Regions from separate parts of the Candidatus Thiodiazotropha sp. CDECU1 genome, predicted to be linked through region 1. Evidence: predicted binding sites of a transcription regulator. Region 1 holds the regulator's gene; each other region holds the start of a gene.
The links. The regulator sigma-54, encoded in region 1, starts transcription at its own class of promoters, with help from an activator protein. The targets are predictions, from matches to a motif close to TGGCANGNTNCNTGCTT.
Positions count from the first base shown of each region.

Region 2: R2K28_RS16970 (PEP-CTERM sorting domain-containing protein) is a predicted target of sigma-54. The motif match lies at 4,929-4,945, and genes of this name have one in related genera.
Region 3: R2K28_RS02975 (pilin) is a predicted target of sigma-54. The motif match lies at 5,736-5,752, and genes of this name have one in related genera.

Region 1 covers NZ_OY734020.1:4,114,528-4,124,342, forward strand. Annotated here, with positions in the region: gene R2K28_RS18805 (cytochrome C) at 1-1,186, shown strand, start outside; gene ptsP (phosphoenolpyruvate--protein phosphotransferase) at 1,230-2,963, opposite strand; gene R2K28_RS18815 (HPr family phosphocarrier protein) at 2,960-3,229, opposite strand; gene R2K28_RS18820 (PTS sugar transporter subunit IIA) at 3,238-3,636, opposite strand; gene rapZ (RNase adapter RapZ) at 3,636-4,499, opposite strand; gene hprK (HPr(Ser) kinase/phosphatase) at 4,510-5,448, opposite strand; gene ptsN (PTS IIA-like nitrogen regulatory protein PtsN) at 5,448-5,915, opposite strand; gene hpf (ribosome hibernation-promoting factor, HPF/YfiA family) at 5,945-6,265, opposite strand; gene R2K28_RS18845 (RNA polymerase factor sigma-54) at 6,437-7,924, opposite strand; gene lptB (LPS export ABC transporter ATP-binding protein) at 8,118-8,843, opposite strand; gene lptA (lipopolysaccharide transport periplasmic protein LptA) at 8,840-9,355, opposite strand; gene lptC (LPS export ABC transporter periplasmic protein LptC) at 9,342-9,815, opposite strand, start outside.
Region 2 covers NZ_OY734020.1:3,713,492-3,723,306, forward strand. Annotated here, with positions in the region: gene ftsE (cell division ATP-binding protein FtsE) at 1-345, shown strand, start outside; gene ftsX (permease-like cell division protein FtsX) at 335-1,279, shown strand; gene rpoH (RNA polymerase sigma factor RpoH) at 1,558-2,403, shown strand; gene R2K28_RS16960 (SCO family protein) at 2,488-3,081, opposite strand; gene R2K28_RS16965 (phosphate ABC transporter substrate-binding protein) at 3,379-4,251, shown strand; gene R2K28_RS16970 (PEP-CTERM sorting domain-containing protein) at 5,047-5,811, shown strand; gene R2K28_RS16975 (cytochrome c peroxidase) at 5,842-7,473, shown strand; gene R2K28_RS16980 (hypothetical protein) at 7,579-7,734, opposite strand; partial or broken gene R2K28_RS16985 (redoxin family protein) at 7,733-7,870, opposite strand; gene R2K28_RS16990 (peroxiredoxin) at 7,860-8,462, opposite strand; gene R2K28_RS16995 (choice-of-anchor U domain-containing protein) at 8,707-9,815, shown strand, end outside.
Region 3 covers NZ_OY734020.1:648,083-657,897, forward strand. Annotated here, with positions in the region: gene coaE (dephospho-CoA kinase) at 214-810, opposite strand; gene R2K28_RS02960 (prepilin peptidase) at 810-1,676, opposite strand; gene R2K28_RS02965 (type II secretion system F family protein) at 1,722-2,951, opposite strand; gene pilB (type IV-A pilus assembly ATPase PilB) at 2,955-4,670, opposite strand; gene R2K28_RS02975 (pilin) at 5,157-5,612, opposite strand; gene R2K28_RS02980 (sigma-54-dependent transcriptional regulator) at 6,212-7,567, opposite strand; gene R2K28_RS02985 (sensor histidine kinase) at 7,564-9,210, opposite strand; gene R2K28_RS02990 (PP0621 family protein) at 9,216-9,452, opposite strand; gene R2K28_RS02995 (NAD+ synthase) at 9,753-9,815, shown strand, end outside.

The sequences.
Region 1 (9,815 bases):
TGTGCCCATTGTTCCCATCGACGATACAGGACAGCTGAACGCCTATCCATTGATGCGGGTCAGCGCCACCGAACCGGGTAGCGCGGATCCCCTCGCCAGTCTGGATGTGGTGTTACCGGTGGCCTCTGAAGCGGATTGCCAGAACTGTCACGCGGCGGGAGAGGTCGCCGCGCCCATCGACAGTAGCATCGATTTCGTCCTGCCTGAGGACATCAACGATGCCAACAGTGTGTTGCAGGCAGCGAAGCAGAATATCTTGCTCCTTCACGACGCCGAGCACGGCACCGATCTCATCAATGCAACCCCGGTCCTGTGTGCTGGCTGCCACTACTCCGCAGCACTCGACCTGACCGGCAGCGGCCCGACTGGCCAGCAACTCAACATGGACACCATGTCTGAGGTCATGCATGACCACCATGGCCAGCTAACAGATCCTGACACCGATCAACCCCTGTTCCCCACCGATGGCAGCCTTGAGGAGACCTGTTATCAGTGCCACCCCGGCAAAATAACCCAATGCCTCAGGGGCGCAATGGGTGCTGCAGGCATAGGTTGCCAGGATTGTCACGGCAGCATGCTTGCAGTGGGGAGCGATGAGCGGCAACCCTGGTTGGATGAACCCCGCTGTGAATCCTGCCACACCGGTGATGCGGTCAGCCACCTGGGTAATAACCTGCGCCTGACCCAGGCCTGGGAGGATGATATAGATACAGCCACGCCACGTGTGGCCAGCAACAAGAGATTTGCGGAAAACAGCGACACCCTCTATCGCAACAGCCTCGGTCATGGTGGCGTCGCCTGCGAGGGTTGCCACGGTTCCACCCATGCCATCTGGCCAAACCCGGTCGCTTCCGCCAACGACAACCTGGCGGCGATACAGCTTCAGGGTCATGCCGGTACGCTGAGTGAATGCAGCAGCTGCCATACCAGCCTGCCACTTACCCTCGACGGCCCCCATGGCATGCACAACGTCAACAGCCGCGGCTGGAACCTTGAACATGAAGATTTCTATGAAGACAATCCACAGGCCTGCATGAGCTGTCACGGACAGAACCTGGAAGGAACAGTCCTCTCCGTGACTGCTGCCGACCGTACATTTCTACGCGATGATGACGGGGAGCGTACCCGCTTCGTTGCCAAGGGCACAGCGGTGAGTTGTACCCTATGTCACGAAAGACCCGACTGATCCTGAAACAGTCTCATACGCAGGCCGGGCAGATATAGTGGAATCAATCGAAGAGGGCGTCGAAGTGCCCGCTTTCGCCACTCGCCTCAAGCTGGCTGAAGAATTCAGCAGTGCGTTGTTGCAGCATAGCGAGTGACGACTGCCTCACCAGCTCCCTGGCTTCGAGCAGGGCACTGGGTTGCATACTCAACTCACGCAGCCCCATTCCGATCAGCAGTCGGGCATAGCGTGGTTCACCCGCCATCTCACCACACATACTGATCGGAATGCCCGCGCTATTGGCGGCGTCGATAGTGTGCTGAATCAGAAACAGCACCGAAGGGTGGAGTGGATCGAACAGGAAATTCACCTCTTCATCCATACGATCCACAGCCAGGGTATATTGAATCAGATCATTGGTACCGATTGAGAGAAAGTCCAGGTGACGGGCAAAACTCTCTGCCGCCAAGGCCGCCGCCGGCACTTCGATCATACCCCCTATCGGGATCTGGGTATCGAAAGGCAGGCCGGCACTGCGTAGATCCTGCTTGGTCCTGTCAATCATCTGCAACGCCTGTTTCAGCTCCTTGAGCCCTGACAACATGGGCAGCATCAATCTCACCGGCCCCTCGGCGGAGGCGCGCAGAATCGCCCTGAGCTGAGGCAGGAACAGCTCCGGCTCCTTCAGACAGAGGCGAATCGCGCGCAGTCCCAGGGCTGGATTGATAGCCGGCATGCAACCCGAGTCAGATATATTTCCGGTGGTCTTATCCATACCCAAATCGAGTGTGCGGATGGTAAGAGGGATACCTCCCAACCCCCTGACCGCATTGTGATAGGCCTCCAGCTGTTCCTCTTCCGTTGGCAGTGTCGGTCGATTCATGAAGAGAAATTCAGTACGGAAGAGCCCCACCCCATCCGCCCGGTTATTGAGCGTAGTCTCAATATCATCCGGTAACTCAATATTGGCATGCAGAAAGATCTGCTCACCATCGGTAGTGAATGCGGGCAGATCCACACGACGTCGCAGATCTTCCTCACGCAGACGTCTGTTCTCGATGCGTTGGCGATAATAGGCAAGGATTCGCTCCGTGGGATCGGCAAGCACGACTCCCTGAGCCCCATCCACCACCAGTTGTTCCCCCTGGCGAAACAGAGAAGTTGCCTGATGAATACCGACAACCGCAGGGATACCCAGACTACGTGCGAGAATCGCAGTGTGAGAGAGTGGTCCGCCATATTCGGTAACGAAAGCGACCACACCCTGATTCTTCATCATGATGGTTTCGGCGGGGGTCAGGTCCTTGGCCACCACAACCCGGCCATTCAGGTCACCCTGTTGTTGCGGCTTTCCACCCGCAAGCACAAACTGCACCTGACCCACCACATGGTCGACATCGTCCTTGCGGGTTCGCAGGTAGGGATCATCCATTTCGTCAAACACCCTGACCAACTCATCCCTGCGCACCTGCAGTGCCCACTCGGCACTATACAGGTTCTCCCTGATGAGATTGATCGTCGCCTGACTGATGGCATAGTCCTCCAACATCAACAGATGGGTATCAATGAACTCACTGATATCCAAAGCCGTATTGGTCGGTATCTGTTCGCGCACCAGGCGCAGGTGACTGCTTGTGGTGTGCAAGGCGTCTTCGAAACGATCTATTTCGCTCTGAATCAAATCCTCAGTGATTTCCCGATGGATGACCTCCGGGATACCCCGCTGCAGCAGATAGACCTCACCAATCGCCACTTCCCGTGAGGTATTGATCCCTATGCCCTGGCAGGATAGCGTCACTGGTCTTCTCCAAATCGCTCGTTGATCAGAGAGGTCAATGCCTGCATCGCCTCCTGTTCATCACTACCGTCTATTTCAAGTACTATTATGGAGCCCTGGTTCGCTGCCAGCATCATGACTCCCATAATACTTTTACCATTCACCCTCTGGCCGTTGCGATTCAGAAAGACATTGCTGGAAAAGCTATTGGCGCAACTCACCAATTTAGCCGCCGCACGGGCATGCAGCCCCAGTTTATTGATGATTTCAATCTCTTTATTCAACATACACCTTTCTATTTACTTAGGGTTTCACAGCAGACTATTCCCTCTTTTCCTCCGCTCACCGCCTTCTCTGTCAACATATCAAGATTCATGGTCTGATAATTGAGGGCGCGTATAAGCATCGGCAAATTGATACCCGAGATCACATTCACCCGACCCTTCTGCGCCAAACTGTAAGCAATGTTGCTGGGTGTGGAACCGTACATATCGGTAAGCACCAACACACCATGGCCCTGGTCCAGCCGGGTAATCATCATGCTGGCCTGTTCGATTAGTTTTTCCGGGATGCCGTCTGTACCAACAGGCAGGCACTCGACACCCAGGGGTGCGCCCTCAAGCATTTTCCCAGCCGTCTCCAGGATTGCCTCGCCAATCCTGCTGTGGGTGATAAGCAGCAAACCAACGGTCATTACAATTCCCGATGTCGGCTCATGACATGTAAACCCGCCTCTGCAAAGTGTTGTGACAGCCGTTCCACCAAAAACACAGACCGATGCTGCCCCCCTGTACATCCCACTGCAATAGTGAGATAGCTACGCCCATCGGCTTCGAATGCAGGTATCCAACGGGCGAGGAAATCGATCATGTCAGAAAGCATACTGGTCACCTCTTGATGTGCCGACAGATAGTCAGCTACAGGTGCCTGCATACCATTGTAGGCGCGCAGTTCTTCCTGCCAATAGGGATTAGGCAGACAGCGGGCATCAAAGACAAAATCCACATCTCTAGGCAGGCCGTGTTTGAAGCCGAAGGATTCGAAAAGAATCGAGACCTTACCCTCCTCACCTCCGATACGGTGTCGCACCAGGTCACGCAACTCGTGAAGATTGGTATGGGTGGTATCGATTCTCAGATCAGCCGCCTCGATCACCGGCGCCAGTAATTCACGTTCATAGCGAATGGCCTCTGCCAGAGAACGCTGCTCATTCGTCAACGGATGTTTACGCCGGGTTTCACTGAAGCGCTTGATCAATGTTTCCGCTTTGGTATCAAGAAAAAGCATCTTACAGTCGAGTCCACTGTTACGAATATCCTCCACCATATCCGGTAGCGTGGATAACTGACTGGATTGGCTGCGGGCATCTATGCCCACCGCGGTCTTGCGGAAGATCGCCTCCGGTTCATTTATCAGATGATCGGCCACAGAGACCAACAGGGAAATCGGCAGATTATCGATACAGTAATAGCCCATATCTTCCAGCGTATGCAGGGCTATTGTCTTGCCCGATCCCGACATTCCGCTGACGATTTGCAATTTGAACCAATCAGACATGTCGGCTGCTTTATTCATCCTGATCGATATAGATCTGTTGTCGTTCAATGAAATCCTGAGTGGCATTATAGCCATCGAGCATCAGCATATGCTGGCGCACAGCGGTTTCAACCAGGATAGCCAGGTTACGACCGGCGGCAACCGGCAGGCTTGTCATCGGGATTTCAACCCCGAGCAAGGTTCTTGTTGAATGACAGCCTTCGAGACGATCCATATCATGTAGTTTCTTGTCATCGAAATGCAGCAGATCAATGATCAAGTGCAACTCTTTATTGGGTTTGATGGCGCTGTTACCGAACATGGCGCGGATATTGATCATGCCCAGTCCACGCACTTCCAGAAAATCCTGTAAAACCTTCGGACAACGACCGATGAGTGTTTTACTGGCTGATTTATAGAGCTCCGTTGCGTCATCCGCAATTAGACAATGTCCGCGGGAAATGAGCGCCAGTGCGAGTTCGCTTTTACCGATCGCCGGATCACCGCTGAACAGCACTCCCCTGCCCAGGACCTCCATATAGACCCCATGTACCAGCAGCTTTTCACCCACCGGCTGGCTGAAGCGTTCCACCAGGCGTTTTATCACCTGATTATCGGATTGCGGGGTATAGAAAAGTGCGACATTCCTATCCATGGCCTGTCCCTCACACTCTTGAAGTGGTTTTAAACCATCGGTAAATATAAGCGCGGCCGGTGAGGCCTTGAATAGAACCTGTAGGTATTCATGATAGGCATCCTTTTCCTCACTCAGCAGATGTTTCCTTTCCGGTGGCCCGATGACCTGGATCTGATTGGGCCTGATCAAGTTGAGGGGGCCAGCGGGCTGCCTTCCATGCTGCAGCTCGATATCCACCACAATCTCCGCGTCTCCCCCCTCACCATTCCAGGTCAGCGAAAGTTCGCTGGCCAACTCATCATAGAGATCCCGAATGGTATAGATTGGCTTCATTAAGCAGAGATTATAGCTTCCCGTTGCTGGATCAGTTCATAAAGATCATGTGCGCTTGCCGCCTGCCTCAGGGCAGTGCAGAACTCCTCATCATCGAACATCTGCGCCAACTTGGCCAAAAGCTGCAGATGTTCGTCGGTTGCCTCCTCCGGAACCAACATTGCAAAGGCAAGATCAACCGGCTGATTATCGATTGCGTCGAAATCGATTCCCTCGGGGAGCTGGATAAACGCTGCAAGCGCTCCAGTGATTTGCGGCATGCGGGCGTGGGGCAGGGCGATACCCTTGCCCAGACCGGTGCTACCCAGCCTTTCACGCTCGAGGAGCGCATCAAATACCAGATCTTGATTGAGATCGGGAACAGCCTCGGCCAAGCGCTGACCGAGCTGTTCCAATACGCGCTTCTTGCTGGCAGCCTCCACTTTGCAACCGATCCGTTCTTCCACAAGATAGCCGTTTGGAAACATGGAGACCTCGCCAGTTCAATCAGCCCGTATTACTCAGACGCATACTTAACGCCGCTACCGGCGCGATGACTTTTCATTTTCTCCTTGTGTTTCAACACCTGCCTATCGAGTCTATCCGTGAGCAGATCGATGGCTGCATACATATCTTCCTGTACAGAGTCCGCATAAACACTCGCACCGTTCACTTGCATTGTAGCTTCTGCCTTCTGCCTCATTTTCTCCACGCTCAAGATAACGTGGACATTGATCACATTATCAAAATGGCGCTCAAGACGTTCAAACTTATTGTCTACATAGCTTTTCAAGGCATCGGTTACATCCACATGATGACCGGTCACGCTAATTTGCATAATTTTCTCCTATCTTAGATGAGGTTACCCATCACCCTGCCTGATGTCACTAATTGAGGACCAATCGTACTTTCAGTATATGCTGTGCAGCAATCCGCATAAGCCTCGTGCCTGGCTGCATCCGCAAAGGGATCGCTGTTAACAACCTGCGATTCGTCGCTCAAATAACTCCTATATCAGACGCTTACGTTCGTTCGATGGAGGAATACCCATCGACTCTCGGTACTTTGCCACTGTCCGACGGGCGACTTCGATACCCTGATCAGACAAAAGAGCGGCAATCTTGTTGTCACTGAGAGGCTTGTTGGGAATCTCAGCGGCTATCATTTTCTTTATCAGCGCGCGAATCGCTGTAGACGAGCACTCACCTCCCGCACTGGTGCTGACATGGCTGGAAAAGAAATACTTGAACTCCAGTGTCCCCCTGGGTGTATGCATGTATTTCTGGGTTGTCACACGGGATATGGTCGATTCGTGCATTTCCAACGCCTCAGCGATATCCCTCAAAACCAGAGGCTTCATCGCCTCTTCTCCATGTTCGAAAAACCCCCTTTGATACTCTACGATTTTACTCGCTACGCGTAAAATAGTCTCGTTTCTACTCATCAAACTCTTAATGAACCAACGAGCTTCCTGTAAATGGTTCTTCAGAAAGGTGTTGTCTTCGCTCTGATCCGCGCGCCTGATCAAATTGGCATAACCTGTGTTCACCCGCAATTTTGGCGTCACCTCGCCATTCAGCTCGACTATCCAGCGACCGTTTTGCTTGCTCACGAACACATCGGGTATGACATAATCCGGCTCGCTGCTGGCAATCAGTGAACCCGGGTGGGGATTAAGTGTACGAATCAGCTGCATCACCGCCACAAGCTCATCCTGATTGATCTTCATCCTGCGTATGATCTGATTTTGATCCTGCGCGGTCAAAAGATTGAAATAGTCCCTGCAAAGCTTGATTGCCAACTGCCGATAGGCGGTCGATTCGGGTAGTTGATTCAACTGGATGAGGAGACAGTCCTGAGGGCCCTGGGCCCCCACGCCAGGCGGGTCGAACGCCTGGATCCGGTGCAACACCGCATTGATATCCTCAATGGTGGCCTCTTCATCGTTGAGCGACTCCAGCACCTCCTCCGGATCACCGGTGTAATAGCCATCCTCATTGATGCCGTCGATGATGTTTGTGGCGATTGCGATATCCTGGGGTGAGAAAGGCGTCAGGTTCATCTGCCATACCAGATGGTCATGCAGGGTTGTGGCACTACTATTGTGCATCAAATAGTCGTGATCGTTCGTCTCGCCACCACCGCTTGAAGTGGGCTGATAACTGTCGTAGACATCGCTCCATTCGCTATCGACCGGCAGTTCCTCCGTCGCTTGGGGCGCATCAGTCTTAATTTCACGTTCGTTGTTGATGTCGTTGCTGTTCGCATCAACCGCCGCAGATTGCTCCGACACCCCGCTGTCAGCGGCCTCCCCCTCCTTGGTGGTGTTCTGTTGACCAAACTCCTCTTCCACTTCGAGCATGGGGTTGGTCTCCATCACCTCCTGAACCTCCTGACTCAGGTCGAGCGCGGAGAGTTGCAGCAGGCGTATTGCCTGCTGCAATTGAGGTGTCATGGTTAGATGTTGACCGAGCCGGAGCTGTAGGGCCTGCTTCATCGCAGATGTTATCTTTGGACCTGGTATGTTATTTGTATGTCTTTAATTTCATTCTAGCTAAAAAACGCCGCAGAGGAAAAATATATTTCTTGGCTGAATCCCACTGCATTACCTTGCCCAATGCCCGAACCATTCAAGGATTAATCCTGTAATTCATTTAAAATCAACAGGATAACCAAGCCCCCTCAGTCTGCTACATGGAAAAATCCTCACCGAGATAGACACTTCGAACCTCCTCGTTCTGAAGTATCTCTCCCGTGGAGCCCTCAGCCAACACGCGACCGCTGTTGATGATATAGGCCCGATCACAGATATCCAGGGTCTCTCTGACATTATGATCCGTAATCAGGACGCCTATTTGCAGGGCCTTCAGGTGCTGAATGATCTTCTTGATATCGATGACCGCAATGGGATCGACACCGGCAAAGGGTTCATCCAATAATATAAAGCGCGGCCGAATGGAGAGGGCCCTGGCAATCTCCAGACGCCTGCGCTCACCCCCGGAGAGGCTCATTGCCAGGCTTTCCCTCAAGTGCCCGATACCTAACTCCAGTAACAGCTCGTCACACAGCTCACGGCGTCTGGCGGCATCCAGCTGCTCCTGGGTCTCCAGGATCGCAAGAATATTCTGCTCCACACTCAGGCGGCGAAAAACCGATGGCTCCTGAGCCAGATAGCCGATACCGCTGCGTGCCCGTTTATGCATCACCTGATCGGTCAATACCTCTCCATCCAGGAGTATCTCCCCACTATCCGCCTGGATCAGGCCAACGATCATATAGAAACTGGTGGTCTTTCCCGCGCCATTCGGCCCCAACAACCCAACCACCTCACCACTGTTCACGCTGAGTGAGACACCATCCACCACATTACGCTTTCCATACTGCTTCTGCAGCGCCTTGGCCTGTAGCTGGCTCATGGTTTTGACTGCTGTTCAGGTTCAATGACGACCTGTACTCGCTGCTTGCCTTGTGCGCTGGTACCCGCCCTTACCAGTGCCTTGCCGCGATTGTAGATTATCCGGTCGCTTCGAAAATGGTTGTTTCCCTGCTCAAGCAGCGCATCATCGATCAACAGTAACTCATCGTGCTCCAGGCTGATCTCCACCCGTCGGGCTTCGCCGCGCGCCTCTTCTCCCCCCTGCTCTATCAATTGGCGAAAGCGAACAGGATTCCCTTCACCGATAACCTTCTCGGTTTTACCCTGGCGGCGATGCACCCAGAGTCGCTCGGCCCAAATTTTCAGACTGCCCTGGGTAACTTCGACACTACCCTCATAGAGCACCACCCCAGACGCTTCATCGATGGAAAGGCTGTCCGCCTCCAGTTGCATGGGTTGATCCTTGTCACTCTCCAGCGCAAGCCCCGGTTGCGCTATGCATAGCAGCAAAATCAGATAGACCATGCCGGCTTTTGCTCTATTGAATCTCATAATAGCCTCGCACCTCATGTAGCAGCTTGAGTCGCATCGGTCCTTTCAACCAGGCCTGCATACCCGTTGCCGTCATCCATTGATTCTCGCTTTCAATACGTACCGGCGCTTCGGTGGTGGCAAAGGATTCATCAATGTGCAGGGTCAAATCCTGGGTGATGATATGGAGTGGTGCCAAATCCGCACTGCTTGGTCTGTCGATTACCACCCGACCGGGTAGATGCAGGGTCGATTCACTGCGTTTGATCAGGCCATCCTGAGCCTGCATCTGCAAGGGTGGAGCCTGTTGATCGAAATGCCAGAGAGTCGGTTGTTTCAGTTTGGTAATCCCGGTTTGTTCAAAATGTTCCATCCCTCGTGACTGCAAACGCTGTTTCAGCACACCCTGGTCATCATAGGTCTGTACCACCAGTCCGTCGGCATACGAATCGGGATAGATTTTAACCCTGGGCTGTCTGAC
Region 2 (9,815 bases), 400 kb from region 1:
ATCGGCCGCCGGGTGCGTGCCGCCCTCGACAAGGTTGGCCTGCTGCACAAGGAGAGGAACGCGCCGATTACACTCTCCGGGGGGGAACAGCAGCGGGTGGGCATAGCCCGGGCAGTGGTCAGCAAACCGCCCCTGGTGCTTGCGGATGAGCCCACCGGCAATCTCGATCCGGAGCTTTCCGAGGAGATTATGCAGCTGTTCCAACAGTTTAATCAGGTCGGGGTAACCCTGCTCATCGCCTCCCACGACATCGACCTGATCAAGCGCATGCAGAAGCGCGTTCTCTCTCTGAGCAAGGGACAGCTGGTTGGCGACACCCAGGCGGAGTCTGGCAATGACTCTTAAAAAGCGGCTACTGAATGCACCAAAGATCTGGCTGCAGCGTCATGCGCAGGTGGCCCTGGCCAGCCTCGGTAGACTGGTCAATAACCATCTAGCATCATTGATGACCTGTTCTGTGATCGGCATCGCCCTCGCTATGCCGGTTGGGCTGCATGTGATGCTCGGGAACCTGCAACAGGTAAGCGGCGCTTGGGACAGCGGTGCCAGCATTTCGGTCTTCCTTAAGCAGAAGGTCTCGGACAGGCAGGCTGCATCGCTGGCCGCCAAGCTACGCAAGCATCAACGCATCGAAGGGGTGAATCTAATCACCCGGGAGGCAGCCCTACAGGAGTTCCAACAACTCAGCGGTTATGCCGATGCCCTGGAGGCACTCGACAACAATCCCTTGCCGGCGGTACTGATTGTTCAACCTAAGGCCGACTACACCACTGCGGAGACGGCCCAACTGCTGGTACAGGAGTTAAAACTGCTGCCTGATGCGGAGATCGTACAACTCGATCTGCAGTGGGTGCGACGACTACAGGCGATCACCATCATCGCCCAGAGGGCAGTGGTAGTATTGGCCGCACTACTCGGCATGGCGGTATTACTGATTGTCGGCAACACCATTCGTCTCGAGATCCAGAACCGGCACGCGGAGATCGTGATCAACAAGCTGATCGGCGCCACCAACGCCTTCATTCGCAGACCCTTCCTCTATACCGGTTTCTGGTATGGGCTGTTCGGGGGCCTCATCGCCTGGCTGCTCATTGCCATCGCCATCACCCTGCTGAGCGGGCCGATCGCCAATCTGGCCAATCTCTACGAGAGCAGCTTCAATCTCGCCTCATTCGACTTCGAGACCATCCTCTCACTCCTGTTGGGAAGCAGTCTGTTGGGACTGGCCGGTGCCTGGCTGGCCGTGGGCAGGCACCTCAGCGCCATTGAGCCCAGTTGACCTCCTGCTCGATCCCGCACTGCTGGGCGGAAAGCAGGCCAATAGAGCAGCAAAATGGCCCATCTCCCCTATTTCCTCAAACATCAGAGGGCCTCTGAGGAGAGCAGGTCATGGCCTATACAACCCTGGCACAACCAACATATGTCATTGTATTTTCTTAATTTATATTTAAATCAAGAGAGGGAACTATTGTTGAAACCCCAGGTCCTATTAAACGATTGGCACTCATCCACTGAGAGTGCTAATATTCTATCAGCAGTTTAATCCGGGGATACTCAATGAGCAATGTAAACGCACTGACAGCACTGCCATCAGGCAGCATGGATGCCTATATCAGCGCCGCTTTCCAACTGCCCATGCTGAGCGCAGAGGAGGAGAAATCCCTTGCGATCAGACTTCGCGATCAGAAGGATCTGCAGGCTGCACAGACACTTATCACTTCCCATATACGATTCGTCGTACGCATTGCCCGCAACTACAGCGGTTACGGCCTGGCCCTTCCCGACCTGATTCAGGAAGGCACCGTCGGCCTTATGAAAGCGGTCAAACGCTTCGATCCCGATATGGGGGTTCGCCTAGTCTCCTTCGCCGTCCACTGGATCAAGGCGGAGATCCACGAGTACATCCTGAAAAACTGGCGCATCGTCAAGGTGGCAACCACCAAGGCGCAACGCAAACTGTTCTTTAATCTGCGCAGCTCCAAAAAGCGTCTGGGTTGGTTCTCCAAGCAGGAGGTCGACGACGTGGCCCAGGATCTAGGGGTCAAACCCGAAACTGTGCTGGAGATGGAATCCCGCCTCTCCGGTCAGGACATCGCCTTCGACGGCCCCATGCAAGATGATGATGATAAGGTGACGGCTACACCCGCAGGTTATCTGAGCGACATGCGTATGGAACCCGCCCACCTGCTCGAGTCATCGGACAGCGAATCGCAGATGAAACAACAGCTGATCGGTGCCATGCAGAACCTGGATGAACGCAGCCGTGAGATCCTAGAGGCACGCTGGCTGGGCGAGAAGAAATCGACCCTGCACGAATTGGCCGACAGATTTCAGGTTTCGGCTGAGCGTATTCGTCAGATCGAGAAGAACGCCATGAACAAGCTCAAGACGCAGCTCGCTTAGACAGCCACTCCTGAGTATTCGTCCAATATCTTGATTTTGAGTAGCCCGCTGGTTAACCGGTGGGCATACTGATCGTCCCCTATTTCAGTTTTCAGTCAGTACGTATCGGATAGCTTCCAGGATGACGAACGATGGTGTTTGATGTGGAAACACAAAACGCAGCTCGCCGTCCTGAGTTATCAAGTACGTTGCCGATGAGTGGTTGACCGCGTATCCGAAAGCTGAGTCCTCCAGATCAACTTCATCGTATTGCACACCATAGAGTTCCGCCACCTCCTCTATCTCACTTGTACTACCGGTTACGCCTAACAGATTGGGATGAAAATAGCTGGCATAGTTATCCAGCACCTGTACTGTATCCCGTTTCGGATCGACACTGATAAACACACCCTGCACAGATTTCAACTCTTCAGCATTGAGTTGATTCAGGGCCTGAGCCAGAAAAGCGAGAGAGGTGGGGCAGACATCGGGACACTTGGTATAACCGAAGTAGAGCAGCACCACTTTCCCTCTGAATTGCTCCAATGAGAACTCACCCTGACTCGAGTGCAGGATGAAATCACCACCCAGTTGTTTACCACTGAGACCAGGGTAATCATGTAAATCAGATGTACCACTCGAACTGACAGCTGAACATACGTTGATGAACATGAAAAAGAACAGGATTAACCGCAACATAGCTCCTCAGTAGCCTTTTATACAACAATTGCTCACCCGCATCAGCCCGGGAATGAACACAAGCAATCAGACAACAATCAGGCGCCAATACTCCTCTACCCGTCAATCTCGACATACCCACCAGTAGATTCAGTAAATTAGTCGATACCGGTGAAATCTTGTGTCGACAGTCAAATTTAGACTATTTTTCCACTTAAGGCAGGATATTAATTCCTGTTATTAATTTTACAATAACAATTCTTGACTACTATAGTTAGCTATTCTTAACCGAATCAAAACGACACAACGAGGACATCCTTGCGAAATCTAATCGTACTACTGCTACTGGCACTTTTACCCTTCACCGCACAGTCGCTGGAACTCTCCTGGGTGGGCTGCGGCATCACCAGAAACGCATTCATGTCTGACCTCGCCGCTGCCTACAAGCAGGAAACAGGGGTCGACATCAGCATCGCTGGCGGTGGTGCCACCAAGGGAATTCGCGCCATCACCGGCAAACAGGCCGATATTGGCGGGGCCTGCCGTTTCACCCTGGATATGAGTCGGGAAGAGGCTGGAGCCAGTATGATTCCCGTAGCCTGGGATGCGCTGGTGGTTGTGGTACATAAATCCAATCCCGTCGATACCATCAGCCTGCAGCAACTGCGCAGGCTCTACCAGGGCGAGATCACAAACTGGTCCCAACTGGGCGGGAAGAGGCAACCATTGGAGCTGCTGATCCGCAAGGGAAAGATCTCGGGGGTCGGTTACACCCTGCGCACGCACCTGTTCGAAGACCAGGACGTTGAGTTTAAGAGTAAGCATGTCTTTCCCTCTTCAGGTCCACTGGAGAAAACCGTGGAAAAGAATCCCAATGCCATCGCGGTGACCGGCATTGCCAGTGCCCATAAACGAGACTTTAAGATCCTCAAACTGGAAGGCAGGGATCCGAACTTCGATAATATCCGTACCGGCAACTACCTGCTCTATCGCCCCCTCTACCTGGTACACAGCAAGAGCTCTCCCAACAGCCTGGAGTCAAATCGTTTCATCCAGTACGCCCTGGGCCCCAAGGGCCGGGAGATCATCCGCAGGAATCAGGTAGTACCCTATTTCGACGGTATGCTGCTATTGCAGAAGCGGATGGACGATTGGAAGCGGTTTATCAGGCAGTCCCTCGCCAAGCAATAAGCCTATCGTTATCCCAGGAGATCATCGATAATCATCGGCATTCTTAATATTCACCGAAAGGTTCAGTCTGTCGTTTAAGCCGTATTCGATGACTTGTATCCTGATGCTATTTGGGATTCGGTTGGTAGTTATATTTGACGCACTAGTTAACACAATAATGAAGTCTATCCTCATTTATCTTTAGGCGTTACGCTAGAAGCACTCATGAGAATTTTTAATAGATGTATATTGTAGAAGAGTCAAAAATATTTAGTACTGATGGCATCAAGTCTTACTACACTCATGCATATGTTATTTTTCCGTTGCGATATAAATTACATCAGTGTTTTTAGTAATGTCTAACAAAACAAACTTGCTCGGACGTCTATAAGCACTGCAAGCTTCTCACCCTGCCCATTCGGCCCCTCCCCTACGACTTTGTAGCTTATCCATCACCTCTGACTGGATTGACAACACTCAGTGATTTTATCGGCTGCTGTATGTTGGCAACAGACCAGCTTTCACACCTTCGGATGAGATTTGTACCACATGTTGTTTTTTTTGATATTTGATTTATTTGAGCAATTCAAAAATTTTCTTTGTAAATGAATAACTTGGTGTCGGTATTTTTTACAGAGTTTTTTTTGGCGCAATGCGAATCAAGAACTAATCATTGATCTTTAGTAATTTTTTTCTTTTGGCACACATAATGCTAATTTTTTCTGTGGCGCCGGTCACAGGATGTGGATGTTAGTGGGCCGGCGTTTTTTATGCAGCAAAACAAAATTAAAACTACCGGAAGAGGATCATTGAATAATGAAGTCATTTAAAACTACCTATCTTAATCTGAGTCTGTTCCTCGCTTTTGGAGTAACCGGGCTGGGCTTTACTGCCTCTGTAGCGGCCGATGCTATATACCTGTCGAGCACTAGTTTTTCACTCACACTGGAGAACGTCGAAACACTTGATGGTTATAGCGTTGATAACGATTACTGGTATGCCAGCGGCGGGGAGTTCTTTATCGACGATACACTCTTCACAAGTGGTGACGGAGTAGCGGACTACACATCGACCCTGGCGACCAACAGTTCAGTGGAAATGCTCGAAGGGGACACAATCACAGTGGCAACAGGCGCCAACGGTGAAGCCGGTCTGGGTATTGCCGAGTCGAGTATTTTTACAGCGCTGGATCTCTTCGTCGACAACTTCTACTACGACTACCTGGTATTTAACTTTGCGTATGAATACACACTTTCGGCCGCTGTCGGAACATCCACGGGTATCCCTGATGATGACGCCATCGCTGAGGCCAGCCTCTTTGTCACAGACGACTTTTTGGCTGTTGATATTGCTGAAGTGGCTTTCGCGGATCTGTTGTTTGGTCCGTTGAGCGATGATTACAGTGGCAGTGGAAGCTTCTCCTTCATGTTGGATTCCTACGACTATAACTATCTCCTGGTTGAAAGCTTCAGTGGTGGTCTTGCCGTTGGCGCATCATCAGTGCCTGAACCCTCATCGTTGATGCTGTTGTCAATAGGGTTAATCGGCATCGGTGCAATCCGTCTACGTAAGCAGGCTTGAGATATTTTAATTATCCCGGGGGAGCAGATCATGATAAAACTAAAAGCCTTATCACTGTGCGCAGCGTCTGCCACAGTGCTTTCACTAATAAGCGTTCAAGCCAATGCCTTGAGTCTTGATGAGGACCACTATCCGCTCAAACTATTGGGTAAATTTATCTTCTTTGATGAGATATCGGCACCGGAACGCCAGTCCTGTGCATCCTGTCACGCGCCGGATACCGGGGGGACCAATGACAATGCCTATATCAACCGGACCGTGGTTGCGGTACCGGGCGCCAATGTTCATGTCAGTGGTATGTTGAAGCCGCCAACCAACGCCTATGCCAGTGAGATCGAGCCCTTTCATGAGTGCAATCAGGGCGGTATCAGTTTTGGTGGGAGTGGTGGTCCCACCAGCGGCGATCGCTATTGTGGTGGTAACTTCTGGGATGGACGTGCCGAGGGGCGTGAAGCGACGCTGTTCAATGCCACCAGGCATATCGGTATGGAAATTTTCCAGGGTGAGCCAGACAGTCGTGGATACAGCAACTACTTTGGCGCAACCTCCGATCAGGCACTCAATCCTATGCCCAATCCGGTAGAGCAAAATATCCAGCGTCAGGCTGTGTGTGAGCATGTTGCAACGTCTGAGTATGCAGAAATCTATGAGGTCGTTTGGGGCGAACCGATAGACTGTAGCGATAATCCTGTCGACTATATGGCGAATGACCTGCCGCCGGAAGAGCGTCCTGAGCGTGAATTCGATATCAGTTTCAAACGACTGATGCTCGCGGTCGGTGCCTGGCAGTCTTCCGATGAAGTCAACTCATTCAGTTCCAAGCGGGATATCGCTCTGCGTACTGAACTTGCCTGTGATGATGGGGAATTCTCTGAGTACTATGATCCCGGCGTCTGTGCCGACGAGGAGTATATAAACTCACCTGGTAGCTTCCCTTTGGTCGGTTTGAGTTACCAGGAGAACCTGGGACATGATCTTTTCTACAATACCGATCCCCCCGGGCCGGCTACAGCGCCTTTTCCCGATCTGCCTGTGACCCAATGTTCGTTCTGTCACCTCAGTGATCAGGCCTCGCGCGACGGTACCGGACTGTTTGAGCGCTATGCCGATGATGCCTATCACAATATCGGCACACCGGCCAATCCGGATGTGCCTGGCGCGGACGATCCCGACAATCTGCCAACGGGTCTCGCAGGTCATGTTGATCCAACTTCGGATGGTGGTTTTTTCAAGACACCTACCCTGCGCAACGTGGACAAGCGGCCCAATCAACGCTTCATTAAGGCCTATACCCACAATGGCTGGTTCAAGAGTCTGGAAAGCTTGGTGCACTTCTATAACACGAGTGACGTAGACGGTGAGACCGCAGCAGCCTTTGGTATCACTCGTTGTCCACCCGAGATCACATCAGAACGTCGTGCATTGAGATCCAATTGCTGGCCTGAACCTGAGTGGCCGGGGGCGGCGTTTGGCTTCCTGGTGGGAGACCTGGGTATGGATGCAGCACAGGAGGCAGCACTGGTTGCTTACATTAAAGCATTGACGGATTCCATGACGGCGCAGCCGCCGCAGCTGAACGAACTCTATGCCTTGACCGGCTCCAGTGAACCTGCTGTTGAAGAGGAGCCTGCTGCTCCTCGCAGGCTAACGCGCAGTCGTTAATAGGGCAGCTGTTTAGGCTGGCCTATACGCTTTAGTAAGGCGGCATGACCGTAGCAACCGTTTAGGGTGCTACGGTTTTTTATGCCATTTAAGGACATGCAGCGATTAAAGTCTCACTATGCTCTCTTTCCAATCCGATCCTGTATCGAATTTACGCTCCTCAATAGGATCGGGCTCTGCCACCTTCATGGTGACCAACTCTTCAGCACTGATCGGGTGAATGGCAATGGTGTTGTCAAAATCGGTCTTGGTGGCACCCATCTTCACCGTGACGCTTGAATACCGGGGTCAACTGGTTATAGCGTGGCACATGGGTGGATGAACAGCTGGGGGTAAAGGCGCCGGGTTGCGAAAACACCACCGCGGTCTTGCCCTTGAAGATATCTTCACTGGTCACATGAAATCTTTCTCCACGCTCCTAGTTCATCATTACCTCGGCAAGCATATAGGTCATCTATATCCATGTTGTTTCGTGGAGGCAATTTACACTTCTTTACGCACACTGATAGTGCTTGTAAAAACAGGTAAAAACGGCTGACCCAGGCGGTTCGTTTCAGCAAACTAGTCTTCAACTTCTCTATTACCCCATCCTTGACCAGCATGGAGTAGCGCCAGGAGCGGTCACCGAAACCGAGTTCCTCCTTCGATACCAGCATCCCCATGCCTCGGGTGAAATCACCGTTGCCGTCGGGCAGGAAAGTAATGCGATCTGCCTGCTGTTCCCGCTGCCACTCGTTCATGACGAAGGCATCATTCACCGAGACGCAGATTACCTCGTCAACACCGTGACGCTTGAATACCGGTGTCAGCTGGTTGTAACGCGGCACATGGGTGGATGAACAGGTGGGGGTAAAGGCGCCGGGCAGTGAGAACACCACCACTGTCTTGCCCTTGAAGATCTCGTCGCTGGTCACATCGACCCATTCGTGCTCACGACGGGTACGCAAGATGACATTGGGTACGGCTTGTTTTTCGCGGTTCTCTAACATTGTTTCTCTCCAGAATATTGGTGATTCAAATTTCAACTTGGAGAGAACTCTACGTGAAATATTATAATTGATTAATACGTATGTTTCTACCTTAATAATAGATTATTCCTATATATAGCATCTCTACCCATTCCCATATCCACATCCCCTACAATGCTGTGGATGGGAAGTGCAGCATTGCACCTTTTACCTATTCCCCGTTAGACTCCTGCTACCCCAAGGAAACGGAGACTCCCGGTTTATCATGCGTAAAACACTCTGGCTCTTACTGGTGGTTTTGGTCCTCCATCACACCCAAGTCCAATCCGAAATTCTCGATATTCCTCTTCAGACACCCAATAATTTCGAGCCATTTATCCTCAGCAGTGAGTGCCCCGATTCTGGGATAGACAAATTTTTCGGGGCGGAGGTGGTGGGAGAGGAGATTAATATCTATGTCAGCATATGGGAGAGTGGCTTTGTTGCTCCATGTTACAACAACAGGGTGGAAATCGGCCCCATAGCATCGGGCAGCTACACCATCAATTACTACACCATTCAAGACTACAACACGGAAAGGGGACTCCCCTTCGAGTTGTATGAGTCGCAAAACATCCTGATCGAAAAGATCAGTGACAACGAACCGGCATCCGGCCGCGTCACCATCAGCGGTGAGGCGATTGAAGACCAGGTGGTCAGGGCCAGCCCCAGCCTCAGCGACCGCAATGGCATGGGTGAGATCCGCTATCATTGGCACCGGAACGGCCAACCTATCCCCGGAGCGACTTCTGCGAGCTATATGCTGACCGACGACGATATCGGGCTTGACGTCCAGTGCATTGTCAGTTTTGAGGATGGTCTGGGGGTGACCGAAAGTGTCAGCTCCCTGCCGGTGGGGGCGCCCGGTGCAATCACCAATATCAACGACCCGCTGGTGGGCTCGGTCTATATTCGCGGCTCGGTAGCGGAAGGGTCCACATTGTCCATCGATACCAGCAGCCTCTACGACCCTGACGGCATCGGTGAACTCAGCTATTACTGGAAACGCCGCTATCGGGCCTATTCCACGCTGGATCAGGATATTGGCGCGAATGACCTGACCTATGTGCCAACCCTGGACGATCACTACTTTTATCTCTCGGCCGTGGTGACCTACACCGATCTCCACGGCACCCGGGAACGTGCGGAATCGAACATCACCGGCCGGCTGGTACCCACTACCAGGCCGATAGTTACCCCTCCCGCCGACATGACACTCGCCGCCACCGGCGCCCTGACACGGGTCGATCCGGGCACCGCAAGCGCCCAGGACGATAACGAAGGTATACTCGAACCAGTCCTTGATCACCTGGTCAGTAACGGGGTTGTCACCCC
Region 3 (9,815 bases), 1.0 Mb from region 1:
ACTTAAACCTCAACTGGTTCCGAGGGATGATCTTTGGAACCAATAACCAGAATAAACAGGTAGGGTGGGGCCCTGCCCCACCGATATATCTCTTATGACTCGCATTTAGGTGGGGCAGGGCCCCACCCTACACTTCTGCATTCCTATGCAGGAGCGTGTGAACGATGGCAAATTAATAGAGAAAAGTATTGCTTTCATTTGCAGATAGTATTCTTAACGACCAGCCAGCTTAAGGTAGACCTTGTGGAGTTTCTCGGTGGCTTCGATCAGGACCTCCAGGCCGCCGTTGTTTTCGATGACATCGTCCGCTCCCCGCAGGCGGGTCTGGCGGTCGACCTGGCTGGCCATGATCTGCTCAATCTGCTCCCTGGAGAGTTGATCTCGATCGAGTACTCGTTCGATCTGTAGCGATTCGTCACAATCTACTACCAAGATCCTATCCGCAAGGGACATTTGATCGGTTTCAAACAGTAACGGAATGACCAGCACGGCATAGGGTGCTGACTGTTTGGCGATCCACGTTTCCATCGCCTCCCTGATGCGGGGATGCAGGATCCCTTCCAGGCGTTCGCGCTGCCGTGGATCATCGAAAACGATCCTGCGTAGGGCTGATCGGTCCAATGCCCCGTTGGCATCTATCAGTTCATCGCCAAAGGTACTTTGAATCTCAAAGAGTGCGGGAGAACCGGGCTTTACCAGCTGATGGGCGAGCAGGTCGGCATCGATAACCGGGATGCCCAAGGACTCCAGATGGGAGGAGACAGCGCTCTTACCGCAGCCGATGCCCCCTGTGAGGGCGATCACCAGCATCAGTACATACCGGACCAGCGCAGATAGGCGTTGTTGATCTGTTCGCCCCACATCAGACTGATCCAACCGGCTGCCGCCAGATAGGGGCCGAAGGGGATGGGGATATTGCGATCCCGTCCGCGCACGACGATCAACAGGATACCGACTACTGCACCGACGAGGGCAGAGAGTAGAATGATCTGCGGCAGGTATTGCCAACCAAGCCAGGCTCCGAGCATTGCCAACAGTTTGAAATCACCATACCCCATGCCCTCCTTGCCGGTGAGTCGTTTGAAGAGCTGGTAGACACTCCATAGGGAGAGGTAACCGGCCGCGGCGCCGATGATAGCGGTGCTGGTATCGGTAAACACACCCGCAAGACTCAACAGCAGTCCCAACCAAAGAAAGGGGAGGGTGATATTGTCGGGGAGCAACTGGACATCGAAATCGATCACGCTGAGGGCGATCAGGGCCCAGGTCAGCAACAGCGCTGCCAGGGTTGCCCAGGTGAAACCGAAATGGATTGCCACCGCCAACGAAAGGATTGCGGTGACGGCTTCAATAATCGGGTATCTGGGGCTGATCAAGGTATTGCACTGGGAGCAGCGGCCTTTAAGCATCAGCCAACTGATAATGGGGATATTCTCCCAGGGGCGTATCTTATGGCCGCATTTCGGGCAGTGGGATGCCGGTCGGTTGAGGTTGTAGGGGGCGGTCTCCTCTTCGCTGAGGGCACCTTCCAGCTCCTGGCAATCCCTGCGCCACTGTTGCTCCATCATCTTTGGTAGACGATGGATCACCACATTGAGAAAGCTTCCCACCACCAAACCGATCAGGATGACAGTGAGCAGGAACGCCCAATGGTTTTGCTGTAGGAAGTCGACTATTAACACGGGCTGATTTTTATTGTTGGTTTATTTTGTGCGCATTCGTCAGACGACAGAGGCCATCTTGAATATGGGCAGATACATGGCGACCACCAATGTGCCGATCAGAACACCTAATATGACCATAATGATGGGCTCCATCAAACTACTCATGGCATCAACGGCATTATCCACCTGCTCTTCATAGAAATCCGCAACCTTGTTCAGCATATCATCGAGGGCGCCAGATTCTTCGCCGATGGCGACCATCTGTACAACCATGTTGGGAAACAGGTTGCGTTGTTTCATAGCGAGTTGCAGGGATTGACCGGTTGCGACATCCTCACGCATGCGCAGTACGGCATCACTATAGACTACGTTGCCTGTCGCACCAGCAACGGAATCGAGGGCTTCCACCAGGGGCACACCCGCGGCTGACATGGTAGAGAGGGTCCGGGAGAAGCGGGCAATGGCGGATTTATCCAGCACCATGCCGACAACAGGTACTTTCAGCAGGATCCGATCGACATTATGCCTGAATTTTCGTGATCTTTTCCATATATATATGAACGTGTAGATAAAGGCGATTATTCCACCCAGCATAGCCCACCACCAATCACGTACCAGTTCTGAAAGGTTGACGACAAAACGGGTCAAGGCGGGAAGATCGGCGCCAAAACTTGAGAAAAGTGATTCAAATTGGGGTATGACAAAAATCAGCAGGATAGCAGTGACCAATATGGCGGCGATGATCACGGCAGCCGGGTAGAACATGGCCTTCTTGATCTTGCCTTTGATCGACTCCGTCTTCTCTTTATAGGTGGCGATCTTATGTAGCAGGGACTCAAGGACACCAGCATGTTCACCGGCACGGACCAGGTTGACAAAAAGATCCTCGAAATGGAGTGGATGTTTCTTCAAAGCATCGGCCAGGGCCGTACCTCCTTCCACATCGGCCTTGATGGTGAGGATCAGTTCCTGCATCGAGGGGTTGTCGTGTCCCCGTCCGACAATGTCGAAGGCCTGTACCATGGGTACGCCTGCCGCCATCATGGTGGCCAGCTGGCGGCTGAACACAGTGACATCAGCACTGGTGATCTTCTGTTTTGTGAGTACTAAATTGGTAGGCTTTTTTCTTACCTTGAGGGGGGTTACCCCTTGACGCCGCAGATCGGCCTTGACCATATTGACATCCGTGCCTCGACTCTCGCCACTCAGGCGAGCGCCCTTCTTGTCCGTGCCTTCCCATTTGTAGAGGTGGGATTTTACCTTTGCTTTCTTTCTTGGAGGTGCCATGGGTTAGTCCTTGGTTACCCGGTTGAGTTCTTGGAGGCTGGTGATCCCCTGCATGACCTTGCGTAGTCCGGATCGGCGGAGGTTGTCGACCCTCTCCTTTTTAGCCTGATCTTCAAGTTGTATCGAAGTGCCACCCTCCATAATGAGCTTGCCCATGGTTTCGGAGACGGGCATCACCTGAAATATACCAACACGTCCCTTGTACCCGCCGGTACACATGTCACATCCTACGGGTTTGTAGATGGTGAAATCGGTTTTTATGTCAGCTTCCGTGAAACCCTCCTCGAGCAGGGCCTCCCTGGGGAGGTCCTCAGGTGCCTTACAGTGTTCGCACAGACGCCTGGCAAGACGCTGGGCCATGATCAGGAGAACCGACGAGGCTATGTTAAAGGGCGGTACTCCCATGTTGGCCAGACGGGTCAGGGTCTGGGGAGCATCGTTGGTATGCAGGGTGGAGAGCACCAGGTGGCCGGTCTGTGCCGCTTTGACTGCGATTTCCGCCGTCTCCAGGTCGCGAATCTCACCCACCATGACGATATCCGGGTCCTGGCGCAGGAAGGCCCGCAATGCCTCGGCGAATGTCAGGCCGGTCTTGACGTTGGTATTGACCTGGTTGATGCCCGGGACCTGAATCTCCACGGGATCTTCGGCGGTGGAGATGTTGACCTCAGGTTTATTCAGCATGTTCAGTGCGGTATAGAGACTCACCGTCTTACCGCTACCGGTGGGCCCGGTCACCAGGATCATGCCGTAGGGTTTATTGATGGCAGCGAGGAACGTCTTTTGCTGCTCCTCCTCGAATCCAAGGGCCTCGATACCCAGTTGCGCACTGGTGGGATCGAGAATACGCAAAACGATTTTTTCACCGTATAGGGTGGGGCAGGTATTCACACGGAAATCGATGGCACGGGACTTGGAGAGCTGCATCTTGATGCGGCCGTCCTGGGGCACCCGTTTCTCCGCAATGTTCATCCGCGACATGACCTTGATACGACTGGACAGGCGGTTTGCCAGATTGGAAGGAGGTGTAGCCACCTCGCGCAACATGCCGTCCTGGCGATAGCGCACCCGATAGGTGTATTCATAGGGTTCGAAGTGGATATCCGAGACACCCTGTTTTATCGCATCCAGCAGCAACTTGTTGATATAACGGACGACCGGCGCCTCGTCCACGTCCAGTTTGGATTCATCGCTTTCGAGCTCCTCCTCACCGCCGCTAATATCCAGGTTGTCCAGGTCCGCGTCCAGCAGGTCATCCATGCTGGTTTCCTGGGCCTCCATGACCTTGTTGATAATACTGTTGAGCTTGTCCTCTTCCACCAGGATCGCTTCGGAGGCGAGGCCGGTATTAAAACGTATCTCATCCAGGCCCTGGTGATTGGTGGGATCGGAGACTGCTAGGAAAAGCCGGTTGCCCCGTCTGAAGATCGGCAGGGCATGGTGGGCGCGAACCAGTTTTTCTCCCACCGCATCTGTCGGTATGACGCCGGGATCGATCACATCCAGATCGAAAATGGGTACGCCGAACCCTCGCGAAGCGGATATTGCTATATCGATGCTTTGCAGAAGGGCGTTCTCCACCAGGTAGGAGACAAAAGGCACCTTTTTCTTCAATGCCTCAGCAAAAGCCGATTCCGCCTGCTCTTCGCTGATCAGCCTATCCTGTATGAGACAGCGTGCAAGACCGCTTAGATTTACTTTGGGATTCGTTGTGGCCATTCTATGGTTTATCGACTATCAGCAACATGTTCTGTTATGTCGGCAGGCTTGCCTGAATATTAATACTCTTTCGTTGGTCACCTGTGAACATATAAGAAAAACCCGAACAATATTGAGCTATATGCATATTTATTGGATTCGTAATGATATGTTGTATTAAACAAGTTATTGATAGCTAAGTAATATAGCTTTGAATGGGTATGGAATCAATGTATTAGGAAGGCTTCATAGGAAACCCTGTTAGAGTTTGTGACTGAGGGATGAACTGGGGATTGTGCAGGATCTTGGTTCATTGAAAACACTGATATCGTCGGTTTGCAGGTTAAGTCAAACTGAGGCATTGATCTATCAAGAGATATCATGATGGTTGATTTGGTATCCCGAAAAGATTCCGGAAATTAAATGCCAAAATAGAAAGGGGCCACCTCTCGATGGCCCCTCATATATATCGCAGACTCTGTTAAGGCTTGCGATTCTAAACAAATGCTACCGCTCAAAGCCAGTGCTTGCTTTATAGCAAGTATCAGCGGCGCTAGCTGCAGTAACATTAATATTCCAAAGTACAGCTTCGACGTTCGGAACAGGTGTCATTGTAATATCACATTCGCCAACCTCTGGTGTGCCAGAAAGTGTAATTACGCCACCTGCGACAACTGGATCGGCATCCATGTAACTTGTTGTAGTGTTAGTGATATCGAAATCAGGGGAGACATAGCCGCCATTGATAAGGTCAGCTACGGTACCGCAGTTAGCTAAGCCTCTTTGATCGTTGGCACATTCGCCAATGGCTACCTGTACTGCTCGTACTGCTGCCACATTGTTGGCCCACTTGGTACGTGAGGAATAGTCACGATACTGTGGAATAACGATGGCGGCCAGGATGCCGATGATGGCGACCACGATCATGAGTTCGATAAGGGTGAAACCAGACTGTTTACGCATTTTAATACTCCTGATTGTTTGCTGACTTGGCCAGCGCAAATTAAGTTGTTGCAGGTTGTACTTGGGTCTTTCGGCCGTGTTTCCGACATCTTTAGGAAAAACGGAACCGGGTTGTCTTACCTCATGCAAGCATAGTGCCAACTTTGTGGATTGAGGCGTGGAACAGAGCTTGCTCATGGCCTGATCTGTTGCAGATGAGAGCTATTTCATATCCGGTTACAGGTGGGTGTGGGATAGATGTAAAACCAATAAAAAACCTTTTAAATCATTATGTTGTCATGATCATTAAGGGTGAGATTTGGATAAAGTTCAATTGCCTTGGTTCCTATCTTTCTGCTACCCATCTGTTTGCTTCAAGCGTGCATGTGATCCTGTCTTGTTATTTCTTTGGGAATGGAAGGATTGATAGGGCCGTGGGGGGCCTGGTGGTTATTGTCAAAAAGTGACAATCCTCGTCACTTTAAGCTTGGATATCACCTCTCTTTTGTGATCTGCCTCACGCAAATAGCGATAAAGTGATGGCCAAGTGTGATGAAGTTGCCTGAGCTAAAGGTGAAACTTTGTTACATGGCCAATCGGATAGGGAGTCAATGCTGTTCCTATTCGATACCGAATTTTTCCAGTCGGTAGCGAAGGGATCGGAGGGTCATGCCGAGCTTTTTTGCCGCCGCTGTGCGGTTCCAGCGGGTCTCTTCAAGGGCCTTTACGATGGCATCCCGTTCCACCTGCTCCATCTTGTCACCCAAGGGTCGGTCGGAGGATACGCTGGCTTGGCTGGCCTTTGCCTGGTGGTTTTCGGGCAGATGCAGATCTTCGGCGAGAAGTTCCGATCCCTCGAGCAGGGTGACGGAGCGTTCGAGTATGTTTTCCAGCTCGCGGATATTGCCCGGGAAGCTGTAGGCCTTGAGTTTCTTCAAGGCGGATGAGGAGAGCTTTGACTTTTTGTTCCCGCTATCCCGGGCCATGCGGGTGAGGAAGTGCTGGGCCAGCAGGGGGATGTCTTCACTTCTCTCCCTCAACGGCGGCAGGGGCAATTCAATTACGTTGATACGGTAGAAGAGGTCCTGCCTGAATTCGCCGTTTTCCACCAGTTCGGCAAGGTCCCTGTGGGTGGCGCTGATGATACGCACATCCATGGGGATCTCCTCCTGGCTGCCCACGGATCGAACCTGTTTTTCCTGGATCGCGCGCAACAGCTTGACCTGCATGTGCAGGGGCAGATCGGCGATCTCATCCAGGAACAGGGTGCCCCCATCCGCGCTGAGAAACAGTCCCTGGTGATCACTGCTGGCACCGGTGAAGCTCCCCTTTTTGTGCCCGAAGAGCTCACTCTCCATGAGTTCATGGGGAATGGCGCCACAGTTGACCGCCACGAAGGGGTGCTCGGCTCGGGGACCCAGTTGGTGAATCTGTCGTGCAGCCAACTCCTTTCCGGTACCCGATTCACCGCTGATGTAGACCGGGGCCTGGCTGCGGGCCAGTTTGCTGATCAGCCCCCGAACCCGTTTCATGGGCGGTGAATTGCCCAGCATCGGGGAGTGTTCGCCACCAGGTGTTTTATCGGGCGATGCCGGCTGCGCCGTCTGCTTGCCCAGACTGATCGCCTGCTGCACCAGCTTACGCAGCATTTCCAGGTCGACAGGCTTGGATACAAAGTCGAATGCCCCTGCCTTCAGGGCCTCGATGGCGGACTCCATGTTCCCGTGGGCGGTTATCATGGCCACGGGCAGTTGCGGATAGGTCTGGTTGATATGCCTGACCAGGTCGATGCCGTTGCCGTCAGGCAGTCGCATGTCGGATAGGCAGAGATCGAATGCCTGCTCGGTGAGTATTTTTCGCGCGCTTGCCAGGTCAAACACAGAGTGAGCGTCGATCCCCATGCGAATCAGGGTGATTTCCAACAATTCACAGATATCCGGCTCATCGTCAACGATCAGGGCTGTCGGCTGGGTCATTCGGGTCGTCTCCCGGGCTTCCACCGGTCAAAATGGAGGCGAAAACAGCTGCCCCCAGTCGGTCCCGGAATATATTCCAGGCGGATATGGTTGGTCTCGCTCAACTCCTTGGCGATATACAGGCCAAGCCCTGTGCCCGTGTTACGGGTGGTGAAAAAGGGTTCAAATATCTGTTTTGCCACTTTGGGTGTAATACCTGGTCCGTTGTCTATTACATCAACGACTGGATGATCGAATTCCTGAATGATGCCACCGATGATCTGTATCTTTGGATCATCCTTGGCGCCATGTTCCCTGGCATTATTACAGAGATTGGTAAGGATTTGTCTCAACTGCTCAGGATCGGCGATGACGCCGGTGTCCGAGGGTTCGATCTGCAGCAGGATGTCATCCCGATGGAATCCCTGATGCTTGACCAGGTCATCAACCACCTTTTTCAGCCATAGTTTCAGTTTTATCTTTTTCGGGCTGCCAGGGTCCCGGCGTGAGAGTTGCAGCACATTCTCGATGACCTGATTCACCCGTGCGGTATTGGTCTTGATGATCTCCGTTAGTCTCTGGTCTGCCGGGTTCAGGTCCGGGGATTCGTCGAACAGCTGACTGGCATGGCTGATTGCCCCCAGCGGGTTACGGATCTCATGGGCGATACTGGCCGTGAGCCTGCCCAGTGAAGCGAGTTTCATCTGTTGTGCCTCACGGGTGATTTGGGAGGTATCCTCCAGAAAGATCAGCATATCCCCCTGTTCCCCACCCCCAAGCGGGTTGAAGTGGGCCCTGAGTTCAGGCCCTTGGTGTTGAGTGCGAAAATTAAAGTAACGACGTTTCGATCCGGCATGGTGCTTCCTGAGCATGTGGGCCAGCTCCGGCGATGCCTTTACCAATTGCTCCCCGGTCGTGATAGTGGGCATGCCTAGCAGGTGCCAGGCGGGATCATTCATCATTACCAGCATGCCGGAGGCGTCGACCACTAATACCCCGGTGCGCATGTGCTGGATGACGTAGGCATTGATTTTGGCCAGATGGTCCAACTCATTGGCCCGCTCCTGGGCCAATTGCTCACTGGCCCGCACCCGACTACTCAGTACCAGGGTAAGCAGGGCGGTGGCAAAAAAAACCGCACCAAGAAAACCCGCCTGAACAAACCGAGGTGATATGACGGTGGTACTCAGGGAGATATATATCTGATCCGTAATCACCCCTAGGGCAGCCAACGCGGCAAATAGCAGCGCTGCACGGCCATCGATGATAAGCGCGCCGGCAATGATGGAGACGGCGATTAACATGCCCATACCGGTCTCTACCCCCCCACTGGCATGGGTCAGCAGGAGAATGGCGACTATATCCACGAACAGGGCCAGGTAGGTTTGCTGTTCGGGGTTCGGGGAGCGCCAGAGAAAAAATAGCACAGAGAGTAAGGTCAATGCGGTATAGAGTGAACCGGTAACGGTAAATAGCTCCGGTACTACTGATCCCAGAAAGGATGGTCCGGCCCCCGAGTAGAAAAAAAACATCAAGGTCAGGGAGAGGGTGATCCGGTAGAGCAGATAGAGGCTCAGGGAGCGCCAATGACTATGCTCAGCCCCATTGTTGACTTGGCTGGTATCTGTCAGAGTCTCTTCAGACGTATCGAACCAATTCAGCATGATGATCAGGATTTTTGTTCATCTGCAGCCTTCAGGTGGGCCTTGCTGCAGTAATACTTACCGTCGTCATTCACCGCCTCATCTCTGGGTAGATGGAGGCCGCAATAGGCGCATTGGACACTATCCACCGATTTGACCTGTTGTGACGGATCGCCTTTTTGCTGGTGTTGCCGCCACAAATGGCGGCCAATGAGGAAGACTCCCCACAATGCCAACGCCAAAAAGATATACCTGAGTCCCATTCAGTTGATTCTTTATTATGTATGCATAGGAGTCAATCTTGATCAGTCCGCGAATGAACGCGAATAAGCGCAAATATACTGAGACTTGAAATAAACTGATGAATATTGACAGAGCGTAGGGTGCGGCTTGCCGCACCGATGATTCAGAATGGACCTTTGAGTGCAGATGGTTCCGGTGCGGCAAGCCGCACCCTACACATGAAAACAATATTTGCTTTTATTCGCGTTTATTTGCGGAGGTAGAGATCTTTTGCGAATATTCCATCTCGATTTGACTGCAACCAGCCTAGGAGTGGGTCCTTGAAGTTAAAAATAGTACTCGCCCAGCTCAATTTCCTTGTCGGTGATATAGAGGGTAATGCG